One region of the Lysinibacillus sp. NPDC094403 genome, then DNA from elsewhere that is predicted to be linked to it. Evidence: riboswitches for the same ligand, from Rfam matches in the RefSeq annotation. Region 1 holds a riboswitch; each other region holds the start of a gene.
The links. Region 1 has a riboswitch for S-adenosylmethionine ahead of ACQKMV_RS07415 (methionine ABC transporter ATP-binding protein). Riboswitches for the same ligand answer to the same signal wherever they lie in the genome.

Region 1 (7,932 bases):
CTTTAGATTACATTGCAGATGAAGCGGTTCAATTACACGGTGGTTACGGCTTTATGGCTGAATACGAAGTAGAACGTATTTACCGTGATTCTCGTATTAATCGTATTTTTGAAGGGACAAATGAAATTAACCGCATGATTGTACCAGGTACATTTATGAAAAAGGCATTAAAAGGTGAATTGCCATTACTACAAGTTGCTCAAAATTTACAACAAGAGCTTCTTATGCTAATGCCTGAAGATATAGGCACAGAGCCGCTAGCACAGGAAAAATATCTTGTGAAAAATGCGAAGAAAATTGCTGTATTAGCAGCAGGTTTAGCAGCACAACGCTACGGTGCAAAGCTTGATCAAGAGCAAGAAGTATTGGTGAATATTGCAAATATCGCAAACCAACTATTCGCAATGGAATCAGCAGTATTACGTACAGAAAAAGCGATTGCTCGTGATGGTGCTGAAAAAGCTCATCAAAAATTACTTTACACTCAGATCTTCTGCCAAGAAGCATTTGCAGAAATTGAAAAAGAAGCAAAAGATACGATTCTTGCTTCAGCAGACGGCGACGCAGCACGCATGACATTGTCTGCACTACGTAAATTAACTCGCAACAACCCATACAATTTAATCGCGAAGAAACGCGAAGCTTCTGTTAAATTAATTGAAGCAGAAAAATTTGTAGTTTAATAGAGCAGACTAACCTGGCTATCCGCATAGATGAGATAGCTAGGTTTTTTGTTGGGAATAAAAGTAAAGTTCTTCGGCCAAACGAGGGGTTGATTTCCGTTCCGGCTGGGCGCTTTGTAGCTGTCGCTTTGCTTTCGCTACAGAAAACATTTGTTGCTGCCGCTACGTTAACACTACGCTTTCGCACAGAGCAAAGCTTCCTGGGGGCGTCCGATGAGCCGCTTCACTCGCGATGCTCGCTCCAGGGTCTCATCTGTGACACTGTGATCCAAGGAGTCGCCCAGCCTCCACTCCAATCAACTGATTCACATGACATATGTTTTAACAAAAATATCATTCAACTTTTGAGTTTTATCGGAACACTTTTACGTTTTATCTACCAACTTTTGAAATTTATCGACCAACTTTCACGTTTTATCACCTAACTTCTGAATTTTATCGACATCCACCTTCCAAAGAGCAAAAAAGGATTCATACACAAAACTGTGTGTGAATCCTCTGACTGTCGTTTTATAGCAAAAGAGTTTCGTCTGTGCGAAAGCGGATTGACAGCAACAACATGTTTATCAGCGCGAAAGCGGACCACTCCAAAATGCCAATCGCTGATAACATCAAGAAAATCGCTGATAAAATGCTGAGAATCGCTGATAACATCAAGAAAATCGCTGATAAATTGCCGAGAATCGCTGATAACAACATGATAATCGCTGATAAATTTTCGAGAACCGCCGATAGCATCATGAGTCGCCCAGCCTCCACTCCAATCAATTACTTCACTTAGTATATATTTTCTGCCATTTTATAATAATTTACTTATGTGAAAGCACAATCGTCGTAACTATTATAGAAGAGCAATCATTACGTTCACTTTTAAAATGCATAAATTTTATAAAAGTTCTACACTATTGCTGATTGGAGTGGAAGGCTACTCGACTCCCTTGGGAAAGCGAGACAGGCGAGACCCTGAGGCCAACACGATGTTGGTCACGAAGGCATTGTCACAGGACGTGACGCACTTAGCCTTCGTTCCTTTAGCGGAGGAAGCGGCTCGACGCTCGCTCACAGGAAGTTTTGCTCTGCGCGAAAGCGAAGCGTCAGCGACAAAGCGCCCAGCTGGAACGGAAATCAACCCCACGCTTTGGCATAATGAGTTTCATTTTGGCTCGTAACGGTTATGATGGTATACTACAGAAAATGAGGGAGACACTGAAAATGTAGTGTCCTAATAATGATAGTAGAGGAGCCTATAAATGACGATTCAATTTATTCATTATCCAAAATGTACTACTTGTAAAAAAGCTCAAAAATGGCTAAATGACAATAAGATTTCATACGAAGAGGTACACATTGTCGAACAACCGCCTACAAAGGACGAATTATCAAACCTATGGCAAGCTAGTGGACAACCGTTAAAGAAATTCTTTAATACTTCTGGTATGAAATATCGTGAGCTTGGCTTGAAGGATAAGCTTGCTGATATGACTGAAGAGGAGCAGCTTGAATTGCTTGCTTCAGATGGTATGCTGATTAAACGTCCAATTGTAACAGACGGGAAAAAAGTAACTTTAGGGTTTAAAGAATCAGATTTTGAGCAAGCTTGGAAATAACCCTATTTATCCTTGTTTTTATAGGAGAAGTATGGCAAACTGAAAGTGAATATACTACATATTTTATGGAGGGGTTTATTGCATGAGCACACCAAAAGACTTACGTTACTCTGAAGAGCATGAATGGGTAAAATTAGAAGATGGTAAAGTACGTATCGGTATTTCTCACTTCGCACAAGCTGAACTTGGAGATATCGTTTTCGTTGAACTTCCACAAGTTGGCGACGAAATCAAAACTGATGATCCATTCGGTAGCGTTGAATCTGTAAAAACAGTTTCTGAATTATACGCACCAATCTCAGGTACAGTAGTTGAAGTAAATGCAGATTTAGAAGATAGCCCAGAATTCGTTAATGAATCACCATATGAAAAAGCTTGGATGATCGTTGTAGAGCCTGCTGATGCATCAGAAGTTGAAAAACTTATGACAGCTGAGCAATACGAAGAAATGATTGCAGAATAAGACAAGCCTGAATTAGAAAAACGTCGGAAACTACCGACGTTTTTTATTATCTTCATTCATCCCGCTACTATAACAGTGAGGAGAATGCAAGTATATTCCTTTATCAATAGGTGTCTAACTGTATCAACGATCAAGTTTATTGATATAATGAATTATAAGGGATATGTCTAAATGGGGGTGGCGTGATGGTCGAGGGAAAATGCTTAATTGTCGAAGGCCGATCGGATAAGCTTCAAATTGAACCTATTTTAAATGAAGATGTTAAAATACTTTGTACGAATGGTACAATTGGTGTGCATCAATTAGAAGAGCTACTTGATCCATACGAGGGTTGTGAGCTTTATACGTTTTTTGATGCAGATACATCGGGTGATAAACTACGAGCATTAATGGACAGACATTATCCAGAGGCTGAGCATTTACGTACGATGCCAACATATAAGGAAGTTGAGACAACTCCGAAGAAGGTGTTAGCAGCGATATTGCTTCGTGCACACTTCTCAATCCATAATGAATATATTTTGTAAGGTTGCGTGAAAAATGATGGAAGAATGGTCAAAAGAGCAGTGGGACGCGGTTGTCCAGTCAGGTGAAAAGGCTGCCTTTTATTTATATACGCCAATGTGTGGAACGTGTGCAGTTGCATCGAAAATGATGACGGTTGTTGAGCAATTGCTACCACAGCTACAAGTAGGTAAAGCGAATATTAATTTTTTCGAGCAAATAGCTTATGATAATAAAATCGAAAGTGTACCATGTTTACTCGTATGTGAAGGCGGAAAAGTAACAGAAAAAGTTTATGCCTTTCAATCCGTACCATATTTATACGAATTGTTAAAAAACTAATTGACTGAATATTAATCGCGTGGTAAAGTAACAAATATATTAAAAAACAATAAATATATCGAACTCTTATAAAGAGCGGCGGAGGGAAGTGCCCTATGAAGCCCAGCAACCATCACAATGTGAAAAGGTGCCAAATCACCCAAAGATTTATCTTTGAAAGATGAGAGAACGGTTTAGCGTATAAGTTACGTGACCCCTTCTACTTGTCTATAAGTGAAGGGGTTTTTTTAACTTCTATCAACACACGACTGAGTGACCAACATCACGTTGGCCGCAATTATGCGAGGCATAATTGATATAAGAAAAGGAGAATTCGCTATGATTAATCTTCAAAATATTACGAAGAAATACAAAACTACGAATGGCGAATTAACTGCAGTTAAAGACGTCAACCTTTCTATTAATAAAGGTGAAATTTTTGGCATTATCGGCTATAGTGGCGCTGGTAAAAGTACAATGATTCGATTGTTAAACGGTTTAGAAAAGCCTACATCTGGTAGGGTGACAGTTAACAATCAAGAATTTTCATCCATAAAGGGGCAAAAGCTCAGAGATGCTAGACAAAAGGTCAGTATGATTTTCCAACATTTCAATTTACTTTGGTCTAGAACCGTTGCGGAAAACATCGCTTTCCCACTAGAGATAGCAGGTGTTCCAAAGGCACAACGTGAAGCACGTGTGAAAGAATTGATAACACTTGTTGGTCTAGATGGACGCGCTAAGGCGTATCCATCACAACTATCAGGGGGGCAAAAGCAACGTGTAGGTATAGCTCGTGCGCTTGCTAATAACCCAGAGGTACTGTTATGTGATGAGGCAACATCTGCACTCGATCCGGAGACAACAGATGCTATCCTTGATCTACTTGTCGATATTAACGAACGATTAGGTCTAACGATTGTGTTAATCACACATGAAATGCACGTTATTCGCAAAATTTGTCATCGTGTAGCGGTTATGGAAGCTGGAGAAATTGTAGAACGTGGTGAAGTATTACAAGTATTCCAAGCTCCACAAGCTGCCATTACGAAAAAATTCGTTTCTCAAATTACAGATACGAAGGAAACACAGGAAACCGTGGCACAAATTAAAGCAAATTATCCTAATGGACAACTTGTTAAGCTAATCTTTGTAGGAGAAAAAACAGAGCAGCCTGTCATTTCGCATCTTGTGAAACAGTTTGATGTAGAAGTAAGTATTGTACATGGTAATATTTCGCAAACGAAAAATGGCGCGTACGGTACACTTATTGTGCAAATTGATGGCTCGGAGGCCAATGTTACTGCTGCACTTAGCTACTTAAATACAGTCGAAGTACAAACGGAGGTGATTGCAAATGCTAACTAGTCTTTTTCCGAATGTCGACTGGGAAAAAATGTGGGACGCTACGTATGAAACATTGTACATGACAACAATTTCTACGGTTATCACATTTATACTTGGATTAATGATTGGAATCTTATTGTTTTTATCAAGTCCCAACCAACTATGGGCCAATAAAATTGTGAACTTTTTAACAGGCTCAATCGTTAACATTTTCCGTTCGATTCCATTTATCGTTTTGATTATCTTGTTAATTCCATTTACGAAATTTTTACTTGGCACAATTCGTGGCGCAGATGCGGCTTTACCAGCACTAATTATTGGAGCTGCACCATTCTATGCACGAATGGTATTAATTGCTTTACGTGAAATTGATAAAGGTGTTATTGAAGCAGCTCGTTCAATGGGTGCCAAAACGTCAACGATTATTTGGAAAGTATTAATTCCAGAATCGTTACCAGCGCTTATTTCTGGTATTACTGTAACGGCTGTAGCACTTGTTGGCTATACTGCGATGGCAGGTATTATCGGTGCAGGTGGTCTAGGAAACTTAGCATTCTTAGATGGTTTCCAACGTAATCGCACAGATGTAACTTTAATGTCGACTATATTAATCTTAATAGTTGTATTTGTTATTCAATGGATTGGCGACATGATTACGATCAAAACAGATAAACGCTAAAGAAGCGCTAATAAAAATTGTGACAAAAAGAGTATCCAGTTACGAACATCTAAGAGGTTATCTCGGTTTTATACCGCTAACATATGTAAATAAGAAAAAAGGGAGAGTAATAAAATGAAGAAGTTATTAGCAGGATTATTTTTATCAGTATTAGTACTAGCTTTAGCCGCTTGTGGTGCTGGTAAAAAAGAAGATACAAGCTCAGGCTCATCATCTAATGATAGTAAAGAAAAAGTAACGTTAACAGTAGGTGCTTCGAATACACCTCATGCGGTTATTCTGGAAAAAGCAAAACCAATTTTAGCTAAAGAAGGTATCGATCTTAAAATTGAAAAATATCAAGATTATGTATTACCAAACCAAGATTTAGAATCTGGCGATCTTGATGCAAACTACTTCCAACACATCCCTTATTTAGAGAAAGAAATTAAAGAAAAGGGTTATGATTTTGTAAACGCTGGTGGTATTCATATTGAACCAATCGGTATCTACTCTAAAAAATATAAATCTCTTGAGGATTTACCAGAGGGTGCAACAATTTTACTTTCTAACTCTGTTGCAGATCACGGGCGTATGCTTTCATTATTAGAAGCTAAGGGTTTAATTAAACTTAAGGATGGAGTAGATAAAACATCTGCTGAACTTAAAGATGTTAAAGAAAATCCTAAAAACTTCAAATTCGATGCAAATACAGCGCCTGAAATGCTTGTACAAATGTATGAAAATAATGAAGGTGATGCAGTTCTTATCAATTCTAACTACGCAATCGACAACGGACTAAATCCATTGAAAGATGCAATTTCTCTAGAAGATAAAGAATCTCCTTATGTAAACATTATCGCTGTTCGTGCTGGTGATGAATCAAAACCAGAAATTAAAAAATTAGTAGAAGTATTAAAATCTAAAGAGATCCAAGATTTCATTCTTGATGAATGGAAAGGCTCAGTTGTACCAGTTAAATAATTAAAATTATCGAAAAGGGTATGTAAGTTATAAAGCTTACATACTTTTTTTCTTGCCTAAAAAGAAGTCTTTTATCAGAAAAAAGTTTTTTAACAAAGTGCTTCTTCTGTTGTGGTTTATAACAAAAATATAATATATTTTAAAAGTAATCGAATTACCATAAATTTTGTATAGAAATTGTTAAGCCATCTTTATTACTATAGTTGTTGTGTTTATAATTCAAGAGAATAATAGAAAAATAATGAGGGAGAATGAAATACTTCTTACATCAACTGGAGTGAATACTAATGAATAAATTAATCATTGCAGAAGAACTCATGCAGGAGCATGAGGTGAAGGGCTATTTTGAGATTTTGCGTGAGAGTGTTATTCGCTCTCGTTTAACAATGACAGCAGTCTTTTTTAAATTAGCTAATTCCTCACAAGGCACTGGTATAGAACGTGATCATGTGAATCATCAAATTTCAGCATTTCTAAAATCAAAAATACGAAAAACAGATTTACTTTTCCAATTAGCAGATGGCGTGCATTGGGGAATATTTTTTCTGCAAAGTAGTGAAGTAGAGGTAAAGGCGTTTTTAAAACGGATTTTTGCGATTCTTAAGCAAGAAAGGGAATTTCGGCAAATAGCTTTAAAAGCCTCCATTACTGAAATTAGAAATAATAGCGTTACCTTTGAAACTTTGTTAGACAAAAATAAGCAAAAACTAGCGAATGGTGAACAGCCGACTTGGTCAATAGAACAGGTTACAGATTATTGTGTACAACCAACTGAGCAAGTAAAGGTAAGTATTATTGAACAAAATGCAATCTTTAGAAAAGTATTAGAAACAACAATTAATCACTTAGACATTCCTCATTTTACTTTAGATGTTGCTACCTATGAAGATGGCTATAGTTTTTTGCAGTCCGATAGCTATAAAACAGGCCATATGCATTTAGTTGTGATGAATGATATTTTACCACGTAAAAATGGCTTAGAAATTTTGCACATTTTGAGAGAAATGCCGAATGAGAAAAAATTCATCATTTATATGATGTCAGAACGAAACTCAGAAGGGGCGACACTTAATGCTTATGAAGGTGGCGTCGATGAATATATTGTAAAACCTTTTAATTTACGTTTGTTAGAAGCAAAAATTAGGCGAACTTTTGCGAGGTTTTGGCTATGATGCAGCTATCGATTTCTTTTCTTTTAACCGTCATTGTTGTTTTATTAGTAGTTCTATTTTTATTTATGATCTATCTACTTTTTCAGCGCCAGCAGGAGATTCGTTATGCAGCAACGCGTGATACTTTTTTACAAAACTATTCACAAAACTGGTACAACTATTTAATCAATGATGAAAATTTCTCTATGGTCCT
Region 2 (7,932 bases), on a different contig from region 1:
TGCGTTCTCGTCCATTTTTATTCTCAACAGCATTACCACCAGGTGATGTTGCTGCGATTACAGCGGCAGTACAAATGCTGATTGACTCAACAGAGCTCCACGATAAGCTTTGGGAAAATGGCGATTATTTAAAAGCAGGTCTTGCTAAGCTAGGCTTTAATATTGGTGCATCGGAAACGCCAATTACACCATGTATTATTGGTGATGAAAAGCTTACGCAGGAATTTTCACGTCGCTTATTTGAAGAGGGCGTCTACGCTAAATCAATCGTCTTCCCAACGGTTCCAAAAGGCACAGGACGTGTTCGTAACATGCCTACAGCGGCACATACAAAAGAAATGCTGGACGATGCTCTTGCAATCTACGAAAAAGTCGGCCGTGAGCTAGGCGTTATTCAATAAAAATTTGGGCTGCCTCAATAGTGAGGTAGCCCTTTTTTGAGGTTCAGACAGATAGTAAGGTCGAAGTGACGGATGGAAGAGCCAGAGCGACGGAAAGAAGAGCCGAAGCGACGGAAAGAAGAGCCGAAGCGACGGATAAAACAATCGAAGTGACGGATTGCCACCTCGAAATGCAGGACTGCTTTATTGATCGACGCCATCTTTTTTCACTAATGTGATATCGCGTAGTCCCTTTACAGATATTGCCCCCGCTAATGCGATAGAAACTTTTAATTCATCATATAAATTCGTCATTACTTTTTCGACGCCTTGCTGTCCTTCTAAGGCAAGCCCATAGACAAAGGGACGTCCAATGGCTACAGCATCTGCTCCTAAAGCGAGTGCCTTAAGAGCATCCATACCTCGATACACACCGCTATCTAAAATAACAGGAATTTGTCCCTTTACAGCTTTCACAATGTCGGGAAGTGCATCAAGTGAACCAATTACGCCATCCAATTGACGACCACCGTGGTTTGATACGATTATTCCATCAATGCCATTTTCTATAGCTAGTTTTGCGTCTTCTGGATGTAAGATTCCCTTCAATAAAATAGGGAGATTAGAACGGCGCTTTAATTCACGCACATTGTCCCAATTTAATGTTGGATGGAAAACATTTTGCAAAACGCCCTGTACATATGACTCAAATGAATCATCTGGTAAGGAAGCAGTAAAAACAGGGTCATTCATATAGTTTCCTCGCGCATACCCAAGCTTTAATGGTGAAAATTGATTGCGAACATCTTCTTCACGCCAGCCGAGCATGACTGTATCTACAGTTAAAACAATAGCCTCAAAACCAGCAGCCTCTGCTCGTGTGGCCATGCTATAGGCAATTTCCTCATTTGTTGACCAATATAATTGAAACCATTTAGTAGCAGTGGGAGCTGTTTGTGCTACATCCTCAAGTGCATAGCTTGAAACTGTACTTTGAATATAAGGAATTTTTAACTGATCAGCTGCACGCGCAACGGCAAGCTCTCCCTCGTCATGTGCCATTCTGTTCATACCAACAGGAGCAAATAAGAAAGGTGTTGGATGTACTTTTCCGAACAGCTCAATCGATGTATCAATACTTGAAACATCATGTAAAAAACGTGGAATAATAGAGTATTTTTCAAAGGCTGCGCGGTTATTTCGTAATGTTTGCTCACCCCCAGCGCCTGAACGGATGTAGCCAAACGGACCAGCCTCCAATTTTTCTGCAACAGCCTTTTCTAAATCTGTAAAGCAAATAGGGAAGGGGGCTTGTGCATTAATATTCTTTAACAGTAGATCGCAATCTGTTGTCTTTGTCATCGTAATCATCCTACTAATCTTTCTTTAGTTTCGCAGCAAAGCGGTTACCTATTGATTGAATACTCTGAACTAGGATGATTAAGATAAACACTGTCGCATACATCACATCGACCTCATAACGTAAATGACCGTAGCGATATGCAAGATCACCTAAACCACCAGCACCAACCATTCCTGCCATTGCAGTTGCTCCTATAAGACCGATTGTGGCAATCGTTAAACCTAAAATAATGGATGGGCGAGCCTCACGTAGTAAGACATTCCAAATAATATGACGACGTTTAATACCCATTGCTGTATAAGCTTCCACAACACCTGGATCAACTTCTAAAAGTGCCGTTTCCATAAGTCGCGCAATATAAGGCGCTGTATAAACAACAAGCGGAACAATAACACCTTTTACACCGATAGTTGTGCCAACGATTAGCTTCGTGAACGGTAAAATGAAAAATAGTAAAATAATGAACGGTACAGAGCGAATAATATTAATAAATAAATTGAAAAATTGATAGAGAAATTTATTTTCAAATGATTGTCCCTGGCGAGTTAAAACGATTAAAAGCCCTAAAGGGATCCCAATTAAAATAGAAAAGAATAATGAAATCCCGACCATTTGGAAGGTTTCAATAATAGATTTCCCAATAACATCTGACCAATCTGCAAAGAAGCTTTGAATGCTATTCATTTAATTCGCCTCCTAACTCCTCAACGCCTACTCCGTTTTCTGTAAAATACTTAAGTGCTTTTTCTACGATATGAGCTTTACCGTGTAGATGCACGACAATATTACCGACAATGCCGTTTTTTAATTCGATGATATTGGCTGTTAAAATATTTGGTTGAACATCATACACTTTGCTCACTTCTGCAAGTAATGGTTTCCCAGTACTTTCACCAAGGAATGTTAAACGAATCACACTTCCGGAAAGATTTAATTGCTCGATAAGAGAAGGAGACAAATTGCGTTGAGAAATAGTGTTTAAAAACTTTCGTGTCGTTGGGTGCTGAGGCTTCGAAAATAGTTCTATAGCAGAGCCATATTCTACAACCGCTCCTGATTCAAGAACGGAAACATCATCGCAAATCTTTTGAATAACATTCATTTCATGTGTAATAAGTAAAATAGTGATACCTAACTCACGATTAATTTTCAACAGAAGCTCAAGAATAGCGTCAGTTGTTTCAGGATCGAGTGCACTTGTCGCTTCATCACTTAGTAAAATCTCAGGCTCTTGGGCAAGGGCACGCGCAATAGCCACACGTTGCTTTTGACCACCTGAAAGCTGGCTAGGGTAGCTATCTAATTTCTCTGTTAGGCCAACAATTTCTGCATATTTTGCAACGCGGTTTTTCACTTCAGAGTCGTTATAGCCTAGAAGCTTTAATGGTACCGAGATATTGTTGTAAACGGTCGCTGTTTTTAAGAGATTAAAATGTTGGAAGATCATCCCGATTTTTTGACGTGTTTTGCGAAGGTCGTTTAGAGAAAGGGCAGTAATATCTACATTATCAATCAATACTTTCCCTGTTGTTGGACGCTCTAATAAATTGACACAGCGAATAAGGGTACTTTTTCCTGCACCACTGTAGCTAATAACCCCATGAATTTCACCTTTTTTGACATGCAAGTTGATACCATCTACTGCTTTGACGATACCTTTTTTAGTTTTAAATTCTTTTGATATATTTTCTAATTGAATCATACTGAATATCTCCTTTCTAAGTCCTTCTATAAAGCAAGAATCTGCTAGCTTTCCTGTAGGAGTCTCGCAGATTCTCGATTATATGAAAGAACCTTTATCGTTACTTACCAGCTTGGAATTATAGAACCTTTGAATTCCTCTTCAATAAATTTGCGTACTTCTTCAGATTGATAAGCTTCAACAAATTTTTTAATCGTTGGGTCATCCTTGTTTTCAGCACGTACCGCAATGTAGTTTACATATGGAGAGTTAGTAGATTCTAAAAAAATGGAGTCTTTTTTAGGATTAATGCCAGCATCAAGAGCGAAGTTCGTGTTTATAGCTGCTACATCTACTTCACTAAGTTGTTTTGGAATTTGTGCAGCCTCTAATTCAATGAATTTCAAATTCTTTTTGTTTTCTTCCACATCACGAATAGATGCTGTTAAATCTGCTCTGTCTTTTAATTTAATAATGCCTGCCTCTTGAAGGACAAATAGTGCACGTGCCCCGTTTGTTGGATCATTTGGTAATCCGAATGTTGCACCATCAGGAATTTCATCGAATGATTTATATTTCTTAGAGTATATGCCCATAGGAGTTAAAATTGTTTTTCCTACTGGCACTAAATCTGTATTGTGATCTTTGTTAAATGTATCGAGGAATGGCTTGTGTTGATAGCTGTTTGCATCAAGATCACCCTCGGCTAATGATGTATTTGGTAAAACATAATCAGAGAAAGTTTTTAGTTCTACCTCTAAGCCATTTTCTTTGGCAACTTTTGCAGCAGCCTCTGCAATTTGTTCGTGTGGACCAGAAGTTACACCCACTACAATTTTATTTTCATTAATAGCCTTACTTTTACTATCTTCTTTAGTACCACAGCCTACTAACGCTGCTACCAATGTGAGACTCGCTAAACCTAATAAAATTTTGTTTTTCTTTTTCATGAGAAAACCTCCAATATTGTTTTATCGGTTATTAAAAATAAAAAAAACTCTCTTAAAAAAACTAAGAGAGGCTCATGAAAAAACGTCCTCTCTTATCTTTCAAACGATTATCGTTTGCAGGATTTAGCACCTTCCTTAAAAAAGGAGGTTGCCGAGCTTCATAGGGCCAGTCCCTCAGCTACTCTTGATAAGAGATTTATAATATTTTTTTGTAAATCCGATAGAACTAATATAAATTATAGGATATAGTAATCAATCGAATTTTTTAAATTTTTTATTTTATTATTTTTAGTTAAAAAGAGGCATGGGAATGTCTGTTAAAGTAAGGCGGGAATATTGTTATCACTGCCTATTTCGTTTTAGCAGAAGTACAAGGGATTTATCATATTCGACAGTTTGCTGAAGAAACAGGTCACTATTTTATCCACTAGAAGAAGGGCTGAAGCAACCAAGGAAGATAGTAAAATGAAAAAACTGTCTCCAAAGCAAATATGCGCAAAGGGGACAGTTTTGATAGGGTCTTACTTAGGTAGAGGGACTAAAATGCTCATGAGCTAAATAAGTTTAACTTTTCAATTCTGCTGATTGCTTCACGTAAGCGGTCTTCGCTAACAAGTAGGCCAACCCGCACATAACCTTCACCATATTGACCGAAGCCGTTACCTGCAGCTACTGCGATATCAGCTTTGTCGAGCAATAAATCAGCAAATTGTTCACTCGTAAAACCTAATGGGACAGGGAGCCATGCAAAGAAAGAGCCTCTAGGTGCTGTTACTTGCCAACCAATTCGCTGAGCTTCTTCGATAAGGACGTTTCGTCGACGCTCATAAGTCTCTCTTAGCTTATCAGCGCAACTTTGAGAAGCAGTAAGTGCAACTGCCGCAGCTTGTTGCACTGCAGGAAATTGACTACAAAATAGATGATCTTGAATAAGGTTAATGGCTGCAACAATATCAGGGTTACCAACTGCAAAACCAATGCGCCAGCCTGCCATATTATACGTTTTGGATAATGTATACATTTCGATACCGACATCTTTTGCACCGTCAGCTTGCAGGAAGCTAATAGGTCTATTGCCGTCAAATCCAATCGCCCCGTAGGCAAAATCATGTGATACGATAATATTGTGCTCTTTTGCAAAGCGTACTGTTTCTTCGAAAAATTCAAGTGTTGCAGTACCACCAGTTGGATTATTCGGGTAATTCAAGTAAAGAAGCTTTGCCTTTTCTTTTACTTCATTGGATAAAGCATTATAATCAGGCAGGAAATTATTCTCTGCAAAAAGTGGCATGACTTCAAAACTAACATCACCTAATATGACACCAGATAAGTAATCTGGATAACCAGGATCGGGTAAAAGCATTGTATCGCCAGGGTTTAAAACGGCTAACGGTAACTCAACGAGACCGATTTTCGTACCACCGAGAATAGCTACTTCTGTTTCTGGATCAATGTCAACATTGTATTCACGTTTGTAGAAGTCTGCTGCTGCTTGGCGTAATTCTGCTATGCCACGGAATGGAGAATATTTATGATTTTGAGGATTTTCTGCTGCCTCCTGTAATGCTTTAATAATGTGTGGGGGAGTAGGTTGGTCTGGATTACCTTGACCGAGATTGATCACATCACGCCCTTCAGCTAGAGCGGCGTTTACTTTTTGTACAAGTGCTGCAAAAAATTGAGTTGGGAGTTGCTGTAGTTTTTTTGAGAATTCCATGCACGTCCACCTTTTTCAGAATATAATAATTATTAAAGATATGATGCAAATAGTAGTACTTTTTTTACTAATTGTCTAGAGCCTTTTCAAAAACTATTGGTAACTATAAGCCATCCAATAAGTATATGGGAGTGGGGAAAATGAACAAAGTCTCATATTTTATCGTCAATGCTTTTACTACAGAACTTTACAAGGGAAATCCCGCAGCAGTATGTTTACTTGATTCAACAATACCTGAGTCGACCATGCAGAAAATTGCTCAGGAGATCCCCGTACCAACAACAGCTTTTGTCCAAAAGAAAGATAATGAATTTTTTCTTAGATGGTTTACGCCGGCAAAGGAAATCCCGATTTGTGGACATGGAACAATCGCTAGTGCATTTTTACTCTGGAAACAAGGGATTGTACCCATCAATTCTTCAATTACATTTCAGACTTTAAGTGGTCCTTTGCAAGCAATTTGGTTGAATGAGCTGGTTGAAATAACAATTCAAAAGTATCGGTTAGAAGAGATTGAATGTCCTTTGGAGCTTGAAGAATGGCTTGGTATGAAACCAACATATGTAGGAAAAACAGAATTGGATTATATCGTGGAGTTAAGTCACGAAGAGTATATTACAGATTTCAAAGCTGATTTTCCCGCGATGAAACAGTTCCCTGTACGTGGTGTTTGTATTACAAGTCGTTCTAAGGATGAGGGGATTGATATTGTCTCAAGATTCTTTTCTCCAGCACAAGGCATAGATGAAGATCATGTAAATGGTTCCTCTCATGGTGCGTTAGGACCTTACTGGTGTGAAAAATTATCAAAAGTAAGTATCGTTAGCAAACAGCTTTCAAAACGTGGTGGATTATTGTACGTTAAACCGAAAATAAAAGATGTTGCTATTGCGGGTTCGGCAGTTCAAGTATTAAGTGGTGAAATATTAATCTAAATATTGAGCTTAAACCATGGAAGTAATGTTGATTTATTGTAGTATAAATACGGAACAGTACTGTCTAGAGGAGGAATAGCAATGAAAATTGGATGTATCCAACTAAATGTTGGTTTTGGAAAAGTAGAAGAAAATTTTGCTCGTGCTGAGGACAAGATTCGTGAAGCGGCAAAACAAGGTGCAGAAATTATTGTGCTACCGGAAATGTGGAATACAGGCTACGCACTTGAAAAATTACCAGAGCTTGCAGATGTGGATGGAGAACGTTCGAAAGCATTTTTATCAAACCTAGCGAAAGAGCTTGGTGTACATATTGTAGGTGGTTCTGTTTCAACGAAAAAGGGCGATAAATTTTACAATACGATGTATACGTTTGATAGAAATGGTGAGTTAGTAGGCGAATATAGTAAGGCACATCTTTTCCGTTTGATGGACGAGCATTTATATTTAGAGGCTGGAGATGAAATGAATCGCTTTGCTCTTGGAGATATCGAGGCTGCCGGAGTAATTTGCTATGATATTCGCTTCCCTGAATGGTTACGTGCCCACGCCTTAGCAGGTGCAAAGGTCTTGTTTGTGCCAGCGCAATGGCCGACACCACGTATCGATCATTGGAAAACATTGCTGCAAGCACGTGCCATTGAAAATCAATGCTTTGTGATCGCTGTTAATCGTATTTCAAGAAAGGTAGAAAACTTCAATGGTCAATCAATGATTATTCAGCCGTGGGGCGAAGTGCTTTGGGTTGGTGCAGAGGACGAAGAAGTAGCTGTCATTGACGTGGACTTTTCAATTGTCGATGAAGTACGAGGCCGAATTCCTGTTTATGACGACCGCAGACCTGGATTATATAGCGGAGTAGTTGCCGAAAAATAAAATCTGGTAGCACGCTCAAGAAGCAAAGCG
Region 3 (7,932 bases), on a different contig from region 1:
AATTTAGTAGATGGAATGTTTTGTTGACCAACTGCTTCAGGTTGAATGGAAGTTAAACTGTAAGCATGGTCGTTTGTCCACTTTTTCCAATCTTGTAGTGTTTCATTGGATGTGCGAGCTGGTTTGACTTCTAATTTGTTATCTAAAGCTACACGTTCTTCTACTGTCGGAACTGCTGCGGATGCATTTGAAACTCCGTTGAACGCTACAAAGCTTGTTAACGCTATACTCAATGATAATAAAACCTTACGTTTCTTACCTTTTATCACTTTCTATCAGTCCTTCGCTATATGTTAAGACCAATTATAAACAGCTAAGTTTAAAGTAAAGGGGGGCTTTGTTTAAATTTTGTTTAAATTTGGTTCATCGGCATTATTTTGGTTTATTTGAGCGGAGGCAGTAAAAAACATCTCCAAAGCGTAACTCAAATTAAGTCCGCCATGGAGATGCTTTCAATTTTATTTATAGTGATACGTGCTAGTTCTTGCAGTATTCCGTTGTATTTGATTGAACCAGGAACGATCCTTTTCTTCTTGCTTTAATGTATTAACGATGGTTGATGAGCAGCTAACACAGATTTTTGCTTGAGTAATGTGTCCGCAGCGTTCACAAGGTGCGCCTAAATTAGGGAAAATCGATTTTTTTAACTTTCCTGCTTTTACCCATTTATATAGTAAGTCTGATGAAACTCCAGTTAATGCAACTACCTCATCATTCGTTAAATAGCGATTATTTTTTCTCAATAAAAAATGATGTAGTTCTGAAAAAATATCTTCTTCTCTCACATCAATCCTTTTTGTAAATAGCTGCATATTTATTACGCTCCTCGTTTATTTCAATTGATGACTTCTCCTATATTTTCATGTGCGTTGTTAGGCTGCTCGTCATATTTATAGTTTTCCCAGCGATTTCGTGCTAGTTTTCGATATTTATTGGAAACATTTCGGTCTGCTATTAGTCGAGAAAATCCTTTTTTCGCCTCAGTAATATCTCCAAGTCGTAGGCTTAATTCTGCATGTAAAAATTGAATTCGTTCTCCGCCCTCTTGATTGGAAGCAAAAGATTTACTGTAAAAGTCCCTAGCAGCAAAAAGGTAGCGCATTTCCGATTCACTATCATTTTTTAAACGATATAGCCAGGCTATTTTTAATGCGAAATTGGCCATAAGAAGCGATTCTTCCATGGATGCTCTTGATACAAGATAAGCTAATTTAAAGCTTATAATAGCATCATCGATAGTACGTTCCTTACATATATCCATAGGTTTTTGAAGTTCTTTAATGTACAGCTCATCAATAAGAAGCATAAAAGGTCCATAAGTTCTTGTCATAGATTTGTGGTAGGCATAGCCACAATGCGGACAAACAGCAACTTCATATATCAATGGATTTAAACCTTCATAGACTGGCATGAAGTCTGTTTGCTCTTCGACTACTTTATAACGATTAGGACGTACTTTATATGTGGTAAATTGCTTTTTACAAAACTTGCAATCCACACTACTTTCATAGTAGTAAATGTTAAATGCCATAAGAATCAACTCCTTTACACACAATTTGTTATTATTGCTTTTGTTCTATGTACACGATGGATAGTATCGTTCAATATGTTTAATCAACCAACTTCTATTTTAACAATTCTGTGTTCTTTGGTATACTCCTTTGGAATTATAAAAAATAAAAATGATTAATACTTTTTTAGTCATTTGAAATTTCGAACTGTATCCGCAATAGTATTTATCGGTGTAGTTGAAATAAGTTACATATTTAATTTAGTTTGTCAAATTACGTACAAATGTTTAACTAAATTGTTGCTAATTTTTATGTTTTACAATTGTTTGTATAGGTTAAATTAACTATCTGTAATGTAAGAAGAAAAATGCCATCATTTCAATTATTCATGTAAAATTAAAGGTATGCTGATTAGGGAAATATAGGGATATTTTTGGTTGAAAAAGGATTCTTAAGTGAAGAGACAGTGACAATGAAGCAGCTCGAACTTGTCTTCCGTTTCTCTAATTAGAATCATCAACAAAAGTAGGGAAGCGTATGCCATGTATATAAGTCGGAAAGGAAATCAACCACACGATATGTTGATGAGCCTCTAATTAATGGAAATGGATAATAAATTTACACACCCGGTTAAAAATAATATAAAACGATAAGGAGCGAAAGATGGATTATAAAATTGTATTCTTTGACGTAGATGGAACGCTTGTTAATTATGAAGATGGCTGTATTGAAGAAAGTACAAGGAAAGCTATACAACAATTAATAAACAAAGGAATTCGTATTGTTGCTGCTACAGGAAGACCTTTATCGATGTGCCAACAGTTAAGAAACATAGGAATAGAGACGTTTATTACGGCTAATGGCGCGTATGTTAAGCATCAAGATCAAGTAATACATAAAATACCTATTGCAAAAGAAATTGTCCAAGTAGTTAAGGCTTTTGCTGAAGAAAATAAACAAAGTCTCTCGTTTTTTACAGAACAATTATCGATGAATAACGTCCAAGAAAAAGAGACATTAAAAGTTATGCAAGAGACATTATCTTTGCTGGAGTATCCTGTTATTAATGAGGATATTTTAACGCAAGAGGTTTACTTAATGTGTTTGTATGGTAATGAGGATATAGAGAATAGATATACCTCACAATTTCCTCATTTATTGTTTAAAAGATGGCATCCGTACATTACAAATGTTTTGCAGCATGATGTTTCCAAATCGATTGCTGTTCAAGCTGTACTAGATTATTTCAACTTAAGTCCTAAGGAAGCACTTGCTTTTGGGGATGGAGATAATGATATCGACATGCTGGAACAGGTTGGCCTTGGTATTGCAATGGGCAATGGTAGTGAAGCCTTAAAAAATGTCGCTGATTTTATAACGAAGAAATCAACTGATGATGGTATTGAGTTTGCTCTACGTGAGCTACAAATAATAGTTTAAGAAAACTATATTTATAGCATGGACTAGCCACTATACGTTGGGGAAAACTTTATGAACGTTATAATACTCATAATGTTGCCTACTTTGAGTTATTATAAAGTTAACATTGAAAAGAAATCATTATGCTTTAGGTGGGATGGAATTATGGCGCATCACGTGCAATCTCTTATTGAACATTACGGATATTTTGGCATCATTCTTATCCTAGTTGGAGGGATTGTTGGGCTGCCACTTCCAGATGAGATATTTTTAACATATGTAGGGTATAGCGTTTATCGCGAAACTCTCGCACATATCCCAGCTTTAATCAGCGCTATCGTAGGTGCGGCAGGGGGGATTACCCTGAGCTACTATATAGGTTATAAATTCGGGCTACCTTTATTGCAAAAATACGGTTCGAAAATCCATATTACTGAACAGAAAATTGATTTTACTAAAAAGTTATTTGCGAAAATAGGTCCTGGATTATTATTAATAGGATATTTTATTCCTGGTGTGCGGCATCTAACAGCATATATTGCGGCTATTAATAATTATCCTTATAAAAAATTTGCTTTCTTTGCATATACGGGAGCAACTATATGGACATTTACTTTTATTACTTTAGGAAAAGTACTTGGAGAGAAATGGCATTATGTTGCGTTCTATTTATCCCACTACAGTATTTATCTCATAGTATTGTTCTTAATAATAATGTTGATCGTTTATTTTGTTTTCAAAAGAAAGAATACATCGAAATAAATTATTTTCATGAAGAAAGGTCTGATTCTATATTTACTGAATCAGACCTTTGCTATATTAAGGTAATATTGCGAATGAACGGACAGGGAATCCAGACGCTTTTTCAGGCTTTGGCACAATATTGAATATAGCGGCCCCTTTTGGAGGTAGTTTATCCAAATTTGTCATAAGCTCAATTTGGTAAGTATCCTGATCTAGCACAAAATATTCACCGTCTAACTTACCGTTTTTACGAAAATCTGCTGCTGAATCCGTGTCAAAAGTTTCGTGGCCAATAGCACTTACTTTTCGTTCGTTGAATAAAAATTGTAACGCTTCTAATCCCCAGCCAGGAATATGATTATTACCATCAGCGTCCTTATTGCTGAAAGACTCTTTATCTGGCCAACGTTTACTCCAATCGGTACGCAGCGCAACAAAGGTACCTGCTTCAATTTCTCCATATTCAGCTTCAAAGTCAAGAATATCTTGAATACTTAACGTGTAGTCGTTATTAATTTCGGCTGCCTTCGATTTATCAATAACGATTAGTGGTAGCACTAGTTCTTTTAGCTCCAATTCTTCTAAATAACGTGTATCTCGCACAAAATGAATAGGTGGGTCGATATGTGTTCCGTATTGCCCAGGGAAGGTGAATTGTTGTGCAAAGAAGCCATCCTCATGGGAAAATAATGTTTCAAATTTTGCATCATCAAACATAAAGAAATGAGGAGAATTCGGACCAAATGTATGTGTTAAATCTACCCATTCTTTCGATTTCAATAGTTGAATTGCTTGTAAAAGTTCGTTTGTCATAATAGTTCCCTGCTTTCTTTTAATTAGAATGTAAAAATAAAAAAGAGTCCTCCTTGAAGAAGAGGACTCTTTTGCAATGCAACATAAGTAAGTCGTCTTCTCATCTTCAAGGCTGAATTTTGCCAATTGGAATTAGCACCATACCTATAGGCTGGTTGCTGAGACTTCATAGGGCCAATCCCTCCGTCTCTCTTGATAAGAAAAAAACAATATAAGAATTTTCAGAAATAACAATCACAAATACTTTAGCATATTTATTTATAGTTTACAAGTTCAATAGGGATACAAGGTTAGAATGCATAAAGATGCTAAAGGCAAAAAAAGAGGCCCTCTTCAAAGGACCAACTCTTCACCAACCCAAAATTAGTGTCAGCTTACAACAGCTACTTTCAGTAAATGTTATACGAAATCCATCTGGTGTATAGGTAGTTTCGTATTTTATAGTAATGCCTGTTGACGCAATTAACTTTTCAACTTCTGTTTTCTTTGATTGTTGTGCCGCGTCCATAAGATCATGTGCAAATTGCTCTGATTCATCAATTTTATCCGTAAGTAATTGTGCTTGCTGCATAATATCCTTGATCCGTTTCGCGGAAGTCTTCAATTTCTTTGTATTGACGATTGGAAATGGACTTCTATTCGTTGGGTTTGTCGGCATTGCTAGATGGCTAGAAGGGTGTTGAATTGTTGGCTGATTTGCCATTACCCATGCCGGATAATAATTTGGATAGACAAAATACGGATAAGGATTGTAATACAACTAAATTCCTCCTATCCTATGCTGATACCTTATATTATGTACAACAAAGCCATTTGTTGCTGCCGCTTCGTTCCAGGGTCTCAACTGTGACTAGTCCCCGAGGAGGCACCCGTTGATAAAAATTGAAATTGTTCCGATAAAACGAGAAAAGATTCCGATAAAAGCTAAAATTGTTCCGATAAAATGAGATTTTGTTCCGATAAATCTTCAAAGTTTATTTCTATCAAAGAGTAACCATAGAAATGTAGTAGCTGCAGCAATCATCACCATGCTGAATCCGTAAATAGGAGTATGAGCTAAAGATTGGTGGCGAATGATGAATCCTCCAATGTATGACCCTAGAAAAATGCCAATGTTAAAAGCTGAAATGTTTAATGCTGAAGCCATTGAAATAGCTGATGGTATATACTTTTCTGAAAGCTGAACGGCATAAAGCTGTAATCCTGGCACATTCATAAACATAAATAGCCCCATCATAAAGACCATCAATAATCCAATGATTGATGATTCCAAAAAGAAGCCGATGCCGAGTACGGCCAATGCTAAGCCTATAAAGATAATAAAGATAGAGCGTAAAGGGTTATTATTCGCAAAACAACCACCTAATGTATTACCGATGGCAACACAAATACCGTATACAACTAAGATCACGACTATTGTTTTAGGTGAGTAGCCCATATACTGTTCTAAAATTGGAGAAACATAGGTGTATACAACGAATGCGCCACCATACCCAATTGCAGTAATAAAGAGGATTAATAACATTCGAATATTCCCTAATACTTTACCAATATCTCGAATGGATATGGAATTACCTTTCGATAACTGACTTGGCACAAGCAGGGCATTACTAATTAATCCAATAATGCCTATGAGAACAATGAAAATGAACGACATTCGCCAATCAGTTACTTGTCCAATAAAAGTTCCTAGCGGGACACCAGTGACAGTTGCTAATGTTAGCCCTGTAAACATAAAAGCTATTGCACTTGCTCGTTTATTAGGTGCCACAACATCTGCAGCAATAACAGAGGCAATAGACATAAACACACCATGTGCCAATGCTGAAATAACACGCCCAGATAGTAGTAATGAAAATGAGGGTGCTAAAGCTGCAAGTAAATTACCGATAAGAAACAGCACCATAACGAGCAGTAACACATTTTTGCGGCTAAGGCGCGATGTTAATGCTGTTAAAAGTGGTGCACCAATAGTTACACCTAGTGCATATATGGATACGGTTAAGCCCGCAGTACTTAATGTTATATCAAAATCTTTTGTAATTAATGGAAGTAATCCGACGCTTATAAATTCTGTAGAGCCGATACCAAATGCACTGATGGCAAGTGCGAGTAATGTTAGTTTGGCATTCGGCACTTTTGTATCTTTCATTCTAATAATATCTCCTTTGATTTTTTATATAGTGTATAGTAATATTCATACATACCAAAAAGTTCGTAGGGTACTTTTAGTTACTTTTGAATATTACAGGGGGTTTACAATGAAAAAAGTTTATAATATTGGTGTCGAAGCCACTCTTGAAGTAATTGGGAGTAAATGGAAACCTATTATTCTTTGTCATCTGAACCACCATGGTCAGATTCGTACGAATGAATTTCGCCGATTGATTCCAGGCATTTCGCAAAAAATGCTAACAAGCCAATTGCGTGAATTAGAGCAGTCTGGATTAATTAATCGCAAGGTGTTCAATCAAGTACCGCCGAAAGTTGAATATTCGCTAACACCTTATGGTCAAGAAATGGACCCTGTGCTGAACATGCTTTGCACTTGGGGTGAAAAACATATCGAAAAGCTACAAGATAAAGGTGAAGATGTACTGTTAATGCAACGTGATGAAGATATCGCGATGATGCATACATCTTAAATAGATTGGTAAGAGACTGTCTACGAGAAGAAAATAAGACAGTCTCTTTCACGTTTACATAACTATCGCTTACATGACAAAATCAAACTCATCTGGGTTTGGTCCAACACGTTGTTCTAGATTCATGGCGTTAATGATTGCCATCTCTTCATCAGTTAGTGTGAAATCAAAAATATCAGCGTTTTGAATCATACGTTCTTTGCGCACAGATTTTGGAATTGTGGCGATACCATTTTGAATATCCCAGCGCAAGATAACTTGAGCATTTGATTTCCCGTATTTTTCAGCTATTTTTGAAATAGTTTCATTATCAAGAAGTCCACCTTGCATTAATGGTGCCCAAGCTTCCACTTGGATATTGTGCTCTTCGCAGAATGAACGTACCTCAGTTTGTTGCAATCGTGGATGTAGTTCCACTTGGTTAATAACTGGTGTGATACGAGCTATTTTAAGAAGATCCTGTAAGTGCGAAACTTGGAAGTTACATACCCCAATAGCTTTAATTTTCACTTGCTCGTATAAATCTTCGAGTGCTCTCCAAGCTTCTGCAAATTTATTTTTACCTGGCCAATGAATGAGATATAGGTCTAAATAATCTAGCCCTAATTTTTCTAAGCTGTCCTCGTATGCTGCAATTGTCTCTTCATAGCTCAAGCCATCGTTCCATACTTTTGATGTAATAAATAAATCCTCACGTTTTAAACCAGTAGTTGCTAGTGCCTGACTAATACCTTCACCAACCCCTGCTTCATTACCATAAATAGCAGCAGTATCGATACTACGGTAACCAACCTCAATCG
Region 4 (7,932 bases), on a different contig from region 1:
TTTAAAGGCATCCTGACCAGAGATATCATTATATGGATCTGCCTCTGCATAGCCTAAATTTTGTGCCTCTTTTAAAGCCGTTTCGAACGACCAGCCCTGTGAACGCATTTTCGTTAAAATATAGTTGGATGTCCCATTTAAAACACCCTGAATACGACTAACATCATTAACAAGCAAAATATTTTTCATCGTTTTAATAACTGGTACACCACCAGCAGTTGTAGCCTCAAAGCCAACAAAAACACCGTTTGCTTTTGCAAGGTCCTGTAGCTCTAAGCCTCGCTTGGCGAACATTACTTTGTTAGCTGTGATGACATGACATTTATGTTCAACAGCGCGCTTTAAGTAAGTAAATGCTGGCTCCTCATTGACGATCGCCTCAAAAACAACTTGTATACCCGGTTCTGCTAAGACTTCATCCATACTAGTTGTCATTAAATGTGCTGTGCCTGGTACACGTTCACGGCTAGCATCTGTAACTAAAATTTTTGCTACTTCTAGCTCAATTCCTAATTTATTTTTAAGCTCTTCGCGCTTTTCGTTTAAAATATGGTAAATTCCTTGACCTACCGTTCCAAATCCTAATATAGCTGCCTTTATAGTTGCCATTGTTGTTATTCCCTCCAACTTACATTCCGCAGTTTCATTATATTTATTTCGTCTCAGCTTAATTCGTACAGATTTTGAATTGTGCGCCGACTTTACAAAGCAGGTCAACTTGCCGTGTCTCTAACACTTCGTTTTCAATCAGATATTTAGTCATGTTGTTTCACTCTCGCTACAAAAATATTCCGAATAAAGATACAAAGTCTGTGAAACAAACAAATTCAAATAATTCAAAATTCAACTTAAAGAAAATTGTAACGTAAATACATACATTGCACAAGAAAAATCTTTCTAGGATGGACATTTGTTTCCTCTAGGAGTGCAAAAGAAATCGTTTTCATCCCTTTTAATAATGATTTTTCACTTGATCTATATTAATTGAACAAATATTGACGATTCTTTATAAAAAATAAGGATCATCACCATAATGTGTGGTTGATTTCCGTTTCGACTGAGGGCGTTCGATGAGCCGCTTGGGCCAACAGGATGTTGGTCACGAAGGCGTTATCACAGGATGTGATGTTCTTAGCCTTCGTTCCCCTATTTGCTCGCTCCAGGGTCCGGGCCAACAGATGTCTTTTGCGCGAAAGCGAAGCGGCAACGGCACCGACGTTGGTCGCGAAGGATGTGATGGTTTTAGCCTTTGCTACTCTATTGCTGATCCCCAAGGAGTCGCCCAGTCAGAACGAAGATTAACTTATATATGGCATAAATTTTTAACAAATGTCATCCACAACTTTTGGTGATGTACCAAAAATAAATGCCTTTCTTCTATTATATATGTATGTAAAGACATTCATAAAAATTGTTCTTTTAAAATATATTAATAAAAATTTTTTTCTGTATATTTCATCATCTAATTTAAAAAGCTCATTCCCTGTAGCAGCAGAGAATGAGCCCGATTATATGAGGGATAATTAGCTAGCTTTGGCTAGCAATTTATAACGATATTGAGTTAAAGCTTGTTGCACCAATCCTATTTCCTCTTGCGTGAAATTTGGTATTGCATACGTACGTTCAACTAATTGGAATGTACCGTATTTTAAGTAATACTCTGTCGCAGGTAGAGGAATATGATTTGCTCCATAGCTTTCATAAGCTTCGAAAACTTCTTTTACTGTATAACCTTCCTCTTTGCCATAAACGATTTCCTTAAACGTAGAATGTCCAAAGATCTCTTTCCATTTACGCTCAACTGACGCAAGTATGTTTTGAATGGACATGTTGTTCACAAATACATGACCTTCATTTAATTCATAAATAAGATAAGATGCTATGTTTTGCGCACTATAAACATTTCCCATTTAAAAACACTCCTTATCATCAGTTTTTGTAGATAAGAGTAGCTACTGGCTGAGCAACTACTCCTCTTTATATATTCAAAAGTGGGGGAGCACTTATGAAAACTAAATTAGTCTATAAATTGGTTCTAGGTTGGTAGCCTTTCGAACACTTTTCTTAATCCCTAGTATAAAACAAGGATTTAAGTAAGTCAATAATACTTATAAAATTACTTGGTATTAATTTTAAACAATTTCCTTACTCTCACCAAATGAGGCGAGCGGATGATGCAGCAACGTTTTACGCATTACCAAATGAGGCCAATCGAATGAGAAAATACGTAAACGCTACAACATTAACCAATGTTTTTTTATTATTATGCTTCTACTTGTTGTTGTGAAGCTGTTACTTGTTCAATAGCTTGTTCTAAATCTGCAATAATGTCCTCTATTGCCTCTAGACCGATGGATAAGCGAATGAGCGACTCGGTTACGCCAGTTTGGATTAGCTCTTCAGCTGATAGTTGCTGATGTGTAGTAGATGCAGGATGAATAATTAATGATTTGGCATCCCCTACATTTGCTACGTGCGAGAATAATTTCACACTATCGATTAATTTACGTCCTGCTTCACGTCCACCTTTAATACCGAAAGTAAGCACTGAACCGAAGCCATTTCTCAAATATTTTTTTGCTAAATCATGAGTAGGGAAATCTTCTAAGCCATTGTAATTTACATATTCCACAGATGGGTGGTTTCGTAAATATTCAGCTACTGCTAGTGCATTTTCATTGTGTTTAGGAATACGCAAATGAAGCGTTTCTAATCCTTGTAATAAATTAAATGCTGCATCTGCACTTAATGTTGGTCCAAAGTCGCGTAGTAATTGTACACGCAGTTTTGTGGCAAATGCAGCTGCTGCTGTGTCAATACCATAACGCAAACCATGATATGAAGCATCTGGTTCAGTAAAGCCTGGGAAACGTCCACGAGTCCAATCAAACTTCCCTGCATCTACTACAACGCCACCTAAAGTTGTACCATGGCCGCCAATCCATTTTGTTGCGGAATGAACGACGATATCAGCACCGAAGTCAATTGGTGTAGAGCCATATGGCGAAGCAAATGTGCTATCAATAATTAATGGCAAGCCGTTTTCATGTGCAATATTTGCTACCTTTTCAATATCTAGTACCTTTAAACTTGGGTTCCCGTAAATTTCAGCGAACACGGCCTTTGTTTTATCAGTAATAGCTGCTCGGAAATTTTCTGGATTTGTTTCGTCTACGAAAATCGTTTTAATACCGTAGTTTGGTAGTGTGTTGGCGAATAAATTATAAGTACCTCCGTATAAAGAGCTAGCTGCAACAATTTCATCCCCTGCACCTGCAAGATTTAAAATGGAAAATGCGATTGCTGCTGCACCAGATGAAAGTGCTACTGCTGCTGTACCGCCTTCTAATAAAGCGACTCGCTTTTCAAAAACATCTACAGTTGGGTTTGTAATGCGCGTGTAAATATTGCCAGCTTCCTCTAAGGCAAAAAGACGTTGCGCATGAGCAGTGTCTTTAAAAACGAATGCCGTTGAGCGATATACGGGTACTGTACGAGATCCTGTTACCGGGTCTGGCTCTTGGCCACCGTGTAACAGCAATGTTTCTGGTTTAAAATTTGTCATTGTATACCTCCAAATGGTTATTTTTTTACGATGGTACCGGAGATGAGGAGGATTTTTTCAGTAGAAAACAAAAAACCCTCTTCAGCTAAGAAGAGGGTTGCGGTTGCAAGTTTTCCTCCCCTTATCTGCCAGATCCAAATAAGAATCTGTAGGAATTAGCACCTTAGCAAGTTCGTCACTTACTGGTTGCCGGGCATCATAGGGCCTATCCCTCCGCCGCTCTTGATAAGAGTATGAGATTCAATTTCCATCGTTGTTACACAGTATAAAACATAGACTTTTTCTCTGTCAACACTAAAATTTTATTTTTTCCGAAACTTCTGTCTGCTTTTTTATGTAATACAAACGCATACACTATTTTAATATTTAATAGTTTATCACCAAAACGTGGGGTTGATTTCCGTTCCGACTGGACGCTTTCCTAGGGGCGTCCAGCCTCCAATCAAATTATATAAATGGTATAGATTTAAACAAATTTCACTCCTATCTTTTGGTGATGAGCCTATTTATTTAGAAAGGAGGACTTTTATGATAAAGGCCGTTATCATTTTTCTTCTTGCTGGTTATTTTATTGGCTGTATTCACGGTTCTAAAGTTGCTCAATTTTTATCCGGAGTAGATCTAAAAAAGTCTGGTTTTGGCAATGCAGGTGCCTCTAATGCAACACTTTCCCTTGGATGGAAATACGGTATCTTAGTTGCACTTATCGATATCGGTAAAGGCGTTGCAGCTATTATCGGTGCTCATGTCTATCTAGCAGATACTACACAATTAACAGAAGTACAAGTTTGGCTCTTTACCTATATCGTAGCTGCCGGTGTCATTCTAGGTCATAATTTTCCATTTTATATGGGCTTCAATGGTGGCAAAGGAACTGCTTCAATCATCGGGATATTACTTGCGGTCGATTGGAAAATTGGCTTATTTGCACTCATTTTATTTGTTATTTTATCTTTCGCTACGAACTATTTAATTGCCGGTGTACTTGAATTTTATCTTGTTTTTTGTACAGCCACATATTTATGGATTCCTGGAGTTGGCCCAACGATTATAGCCTTATTACTTTTTGGCATAGCGCTCATTTTGCATCTCGAAAATATTAAACGATTAATACAGGGAACTGAGCCTAAAGTGACCTCTGCATTCAAAAAGAAAAAATAATATCTTTTGGAAATTTTCGTCTTTTCTGTGACCGCATTTTTTCTCGTAACTGCCCGTTATCGCTATAAATTGAGAGTATTTCACATGTAAATTTTCTTTACAATAAATAAACAAATTACTTTCTTAATAAAGCATTTTACTAGCCGATGTTACAGGAAATAATATCCACGTTTATAGAAAGGATGAAAAAGTATGTCTACTTCTGAACAAGCAAAATCGAAACGTAATTTGAAGCCGCTCTGGATTGGATTAGCTTTCGCTTCACTAATTATCATTATTTTTTTACCTAATAACGGCGATTTACCTGTAGCTGGACAACGGGCTTTAGCTATCTTAGCTTTTGCAGTCATTCTTTGGGTTACAGAAGCTGTCTCCTATCCCGTTAGCTCTGCCATGATTATTGCTCTTGTTACAATTTTATTAGGGTTGGCTCCGTCAATGGAAGATCCAGCAAGAGCGCTAGGAACATCGGATGCATTAAAATTAGCATTAAGTGGATTTAGTAATTCTGCAGTTGCACTCGTAGCCGCAGCTCTTTTCCTAGCGGCAGCCATGCAAATTACGAATTTACATAAACGTCTTGCACTATGGATACTTTCACTAGTAGGGACAAAAACGAAAGCCATTGTATTCGGTGCTATTTTAGTATCTATTGCACTCGCATTCTTTGTCCCTTCTGCTACTGCACGTGCAGGCGCAGTTGTCCCAATACTACTCGGAATGGTAGCAGCATTTGGGTTACCACTTGATAGTCGACTTGCTGCTTTACTTGTCATTACCTCTGTGCAAGCTGTCTCCATTTGGAATATCGGTATTAAAACGGCAGCAGCTCAAAATATGGTCGCTTTAAATTTTATTAAAGAACAATTTGGTGTTGATATTTCTTGGGGTTCTTGGTTACTTTACGCTGCCCCCTTCTCAATCATCATGTCAGTAGCTCTATTTTTCATTATGATTACACTAATTAAGCCTGAAACAAGTAATATTGAAGGCGGTAGAGAAGTAATCAAAAAACAGCTTGCGGAACTTGGTCCATTAAAAGCTCCTGAAATTCGTTTAATCATAACATCGGTAGTTTTACTATTTTTCTGGTCTACCGAGGGCAAACTTCACCCATTCGATACGACAACCGTCACAATCGTTGCAATCGCCATTTTATTAATGCCAAAAATCGGGGTCTATTCGTGGAAGCAAGTTGAACCGCATATTCCTTGGGGGACAATTATTGTCTTTGCAGTAGGAATTATGCTAGGGACGGTTTTACTTAATACTAAAGGTGCATCGTGGTTATCTGATAAAGTATTCGGTTCACTCGGTTTAGATTCTATGCCAATTCTTGCAACAATCGCGCTTGTTACTTTATTTAATATTCTTATTCATTTAGGTTTTGCAAGTGCAACAAGCTTAGCATCTGCACTTATACCAGTATTTATCGTTTTAGCCTCAACATTAACGACTAATGTTGATCAGGTTGGTTTCGTTATCGTGCAACAATTCGTTATTAGCTTTGGCTTCCTCTTACCTATTAGTGCACCGCAAAATATGCTTGCCTATGGTACAGGAGCCTTTACAACAAAGGATTTCTTAAAATCCGGTATTCCATTAACGATTATTGGATACATCCTAGTCCTTCTGTTCTCCGCAACGTATTGGAAATGGATTGGATTATTGTAAGAAGCAGATAGGTTTTTCTTTGGATAGCTGAGCAGTTCAGGGGGGTACCCGATCACTTCTCGGGGTTACTCGACCACTTCGTAGAGCTCCTAGGCTTTCGAGATTACATTAATAACAATTAAAAGCCTTGAAGGAACAAATCAACTGTCCTTCAAGGCTTTACAACTTTATTATTTCGATAAAGCAGGGTTCTTCATCGTACCATTTTTTGCGTAATTCACATGCCATGATAGTGCTTTTTCTAGATTGTGAGGCGTATGGTGTCCACCTGTTGCTTCATTGGCATCGTTAAAATACTTCCATAATTGCTCACGATATTCCGGATGGGCACAGTTATCGATAATGAGCCCAACCCGTTCTTTTGGAGCAAGCCCACGTAAGTCTGCTACTCCCTGCTCTGTGACAATTACGTCTACATCATGCTCTGTATGGTCTACATGCGATACCATTGGAACGATACTAGAAATATTTCCGCCTTTCGCATAAGATTTTGTGACGAAAATACCTAATCGCGCATTACGAGCAAAGTCTCCAGAACCGCCGATTCCATTCATCATTTTTGTGCCAGAAACATGCGTAGAATTCACATTCCCGTAAATATCTACTTCAAGCGCTGTATTAACAGAAATTAATCCGAGTCGGCGAATGATTTCTGGTTGGTTAGAAATTTCCTGTGGACGTAATACTAGTTTATCTGCATATTTCTCAAAATTACCATAAACTCTGTTTCCAACTTCCTCGGAAAGAGTAATAGAAGTTGCAGATGCAAAGTTTACCTTCCCTGCATCAATTAATTCGAATACCGCGTCTTGCAGTACTTCTGAATATACTTCTAAGTTCTCAAACTCAGAATCTTTAAAACCTAATAAAACGGCATTTGCTACTGAGCCTACACCTGATTGAATTGGTCTTAAGCTTGTTGTTAAACGCCCTACTTTAATTTCTTCACGTAGGAAATTTAATAAATGATTAGCCATAATATCTGTTTCTTCATCCGCAGGAACGATCGTTGATGGTGCATCTAAAATATCTGAAATGACAATACCTTTTACTTTGTCTAAATCTAGTGGTATACCAGGTGTGCCCAGCCGATCGGATACATATTGTAATGGAATTGGATCCCGTTCTCCCTGTGGTCCTGGTACGAAAATATCATGCACACCTTCTAATGCATCAAGCTGAGCTACGTTCAACTCAATGATTATTTGGTCTGCCTCTTGTACAAAAATCGGAGAGTTACCAACTGAAGTTGTAGGAATTAGTAAGCCGTCTTCTGTTATAGCAGCCGCTTCAATAATCGCAAAATCAATAGGACCAATAATACCTTGACGTACTAGTTCCGCATTATGTGATAGATGCGCATCAACGAATGTGATTTCGCCACTGTTGATTTTGTTACGAATACCGGCATCTGCTTGGAAAGGTCCACGTTTACGAATAACGCCAGCTTGTGCTAAGTATTGGTCAACTTCTGGGCCAAGTGATGCACCTGTATATACATCTACTTGGAAGTTCTCTTTTTTAGCTTTCTC

Region 2: it holds a riboswitch for S-adenosylmethionine, as region 1 does, so the genes downstream of both, ACQKMV_RS00135 (MetQ/NlpA family ABC transporter substrate-binding protein) here and ACQKMV_RS07415 (methionine ABC transporter ATP-binding protein) in region 1, are expected to answer to the same signal.
Region 3: it holds a riboswitch for S-adenosylmethionine, as region 1 does, so the genes downstream of both, ACQKMV_RS19605 (cyclase family protein) here and ACQKMV_RS07415 (methionine ABC transporter ATP-binding protein) in region 1, are expected to answer to the same signal.
Region 4: it holds a riboswitch for S-adenosylmethionine, as region 1 does, so the genes downstream of both, ACQKMV_RS22645 (O-acetylhomoserine aminocarboxypropyltransferase/cysteine synthase family protein) here and ACQKMV_RS07415 (methionine ABC transporter ATP-binding protein) in region 1, are expected to answer to the same signal.

What each region holds. Positions count from the first base shown of each region.
Region 1 covers NZ_JBNNTL010000003.1:70,597-78,528, reverse strand. Annotated here, with positions in the region: gene ACQKMV_RS07450 (acyl-CoA dehydrogenase family protein) at 1-683, shown strand, start outside; gene ACQKMV_RS07445 (hypothetical protein) at 1,194-1,424, opposite strand; gene ACQKMV_RS07440 (hypothetical protein) at 1,661-1,852, shown strand; gene ACQKMV_RS07435 (arsenate reductase family protein) at 1,934-2,290, shown strand; gene gcvH (glycine cleavage system protein GcvH) at 2,373-2,753, shown strand; gene ACQKMV_RS07425 (toprim domain-containing protein) at 2,939-3,280, shown strand; gene ACQKMV_RS07420 (thioredoxin family protein) at 3,297-3,599, shown strand; SAM riboswitch class I at 3,663-3,766, shown strand; gene ACQKMV_RS07415 (methionine ABC transporter ATP-binding protein) at 3,918-4,946, shown strand; gene ACQKMV_RS07410 (methionine ABC transporter permease) at 4,936-5,604, shown strand; gene ACQKMV_RS07405 (MetQ/NlpA family ABC transporter substrate-binding protein) at 5,719-6,567, shown strand; gene ACQKMV_RS07400 (response regulator) at 6,855-7,739, shown strand; gene ACQKMV_RS07395 (HEAT repeat domain-containing protein) at 7,736-7,932, shown strand, end outside.
Region 2 covers NZ_JBNNTL010000001.1:25,418-33,349, forward strand. Annotated here, with positions in the region: gene ACQKMV_RS00115 (glycine C-acetyltransferase) at 1-401, shown strand, start outside; gene ACQKMV_RS00120 (alpha-hydroxy acid oxidase) at 585-1,742, opposite strand; gene ACQKMV_RS00125 (methionine ABC transporter permease) at 1,756-2,427, opposite strand; gene ACQKMV_RS00130 (methionine ABC transporter ATP-binding protein) at 2,420-3,445, opposite strand; gene ACQKMV_RS00135 (MetQ/NlpA family ABC transporter substrate-binding protein) at 3,550-4,374, opposite strand; SAM riboswitch class I at 4,464-4,568, opposite strand; gene ACQKMV_RS00140 (pyridoxal phosphate-dependent aminotransferase) at 4,922-6,091, opposite strand; gene ACQKMV_RS00145 (PhzF family phenazine biosynthesis protein) at 6,232-7,026, shown strand; gene ACQKMV_RS00150 (carbon-nitrogen family hydrolase) at 7,108-7,902, shown strand.
Region 3 covers NZ_JBNNTL010000017.1:44,916-52,847, forward strand. Annotated here, with positions in the region: gene ACQKMV_RS19580 (erythromycin esterase family protein) at 1-269, opposite strand, end outside; gene ACQKMV_RS19585 (hypothetical protein) at 459-812, opposite strand; gene ACQKMV_RS19590 (DUF2225 domain-containing protein) at 836-1,531, opposite strand; gene ACQKMV_RS19595 (Cof-type HAD-IIB family hydrolase) at 2,175-2,951, shown strand; gene ACQKMV_RS19600 (DedA family protein) at 3,096-3,692, shown strand; gene ACQKMV_RS19605 (cyclase family protein) at 3,750-4,487, opposite strand; SAM riboswitch class I at 4,585-4,689, opposite strand; gene ACQKMV_RS19610 (hypothetical protein) at 4,837-5,247, opposite strand; gene ACQKMV_RS19615 (MFS transporter) at 5,455-6,639, opposite strand; gene ACQKMV_RS19620 (winged helix-turn-helix transcriptional regulator) at 6,749-7,132, shown strand; gene ACQKMV_RS19625 (aldo/keto reductase) at 7,202-7,932, opposite strand, start outside.
Region 4 covers NZ_JBNNTL010000028.1:9,546-17,477, forward strand. Annotated here, with positions in the region: gene ACQKMV_RS22635 (homoserine dehydrogenase) at 1-609, opposite strand, end outside; gene ACQKMV_RS22640 (hypothetical protein) at 1,524-1,910, opposite strand; gene ACQKMV_RS22645 (O-acetylhomoserine aminocarboxypropyltransferase/cysteine synthase family protein) at 2,264-3,565, opposite strand; SAM riboswitch class I at 3,684-3,797, opposite strand; gene ACQKMV_RS22650 (glycerol-3-phosphate acyltransferase) at 4,094-4,726, shown strand; gene ACQKMV_RS22655 (DASS family sodium-coupled anion symporter) at 4,919-6,400, shown strand; gene ACQKMV_RS22660 (acetyl-CoA hydrolase/transferase family protein) at 6,571-7,932, opposite strand, start outside.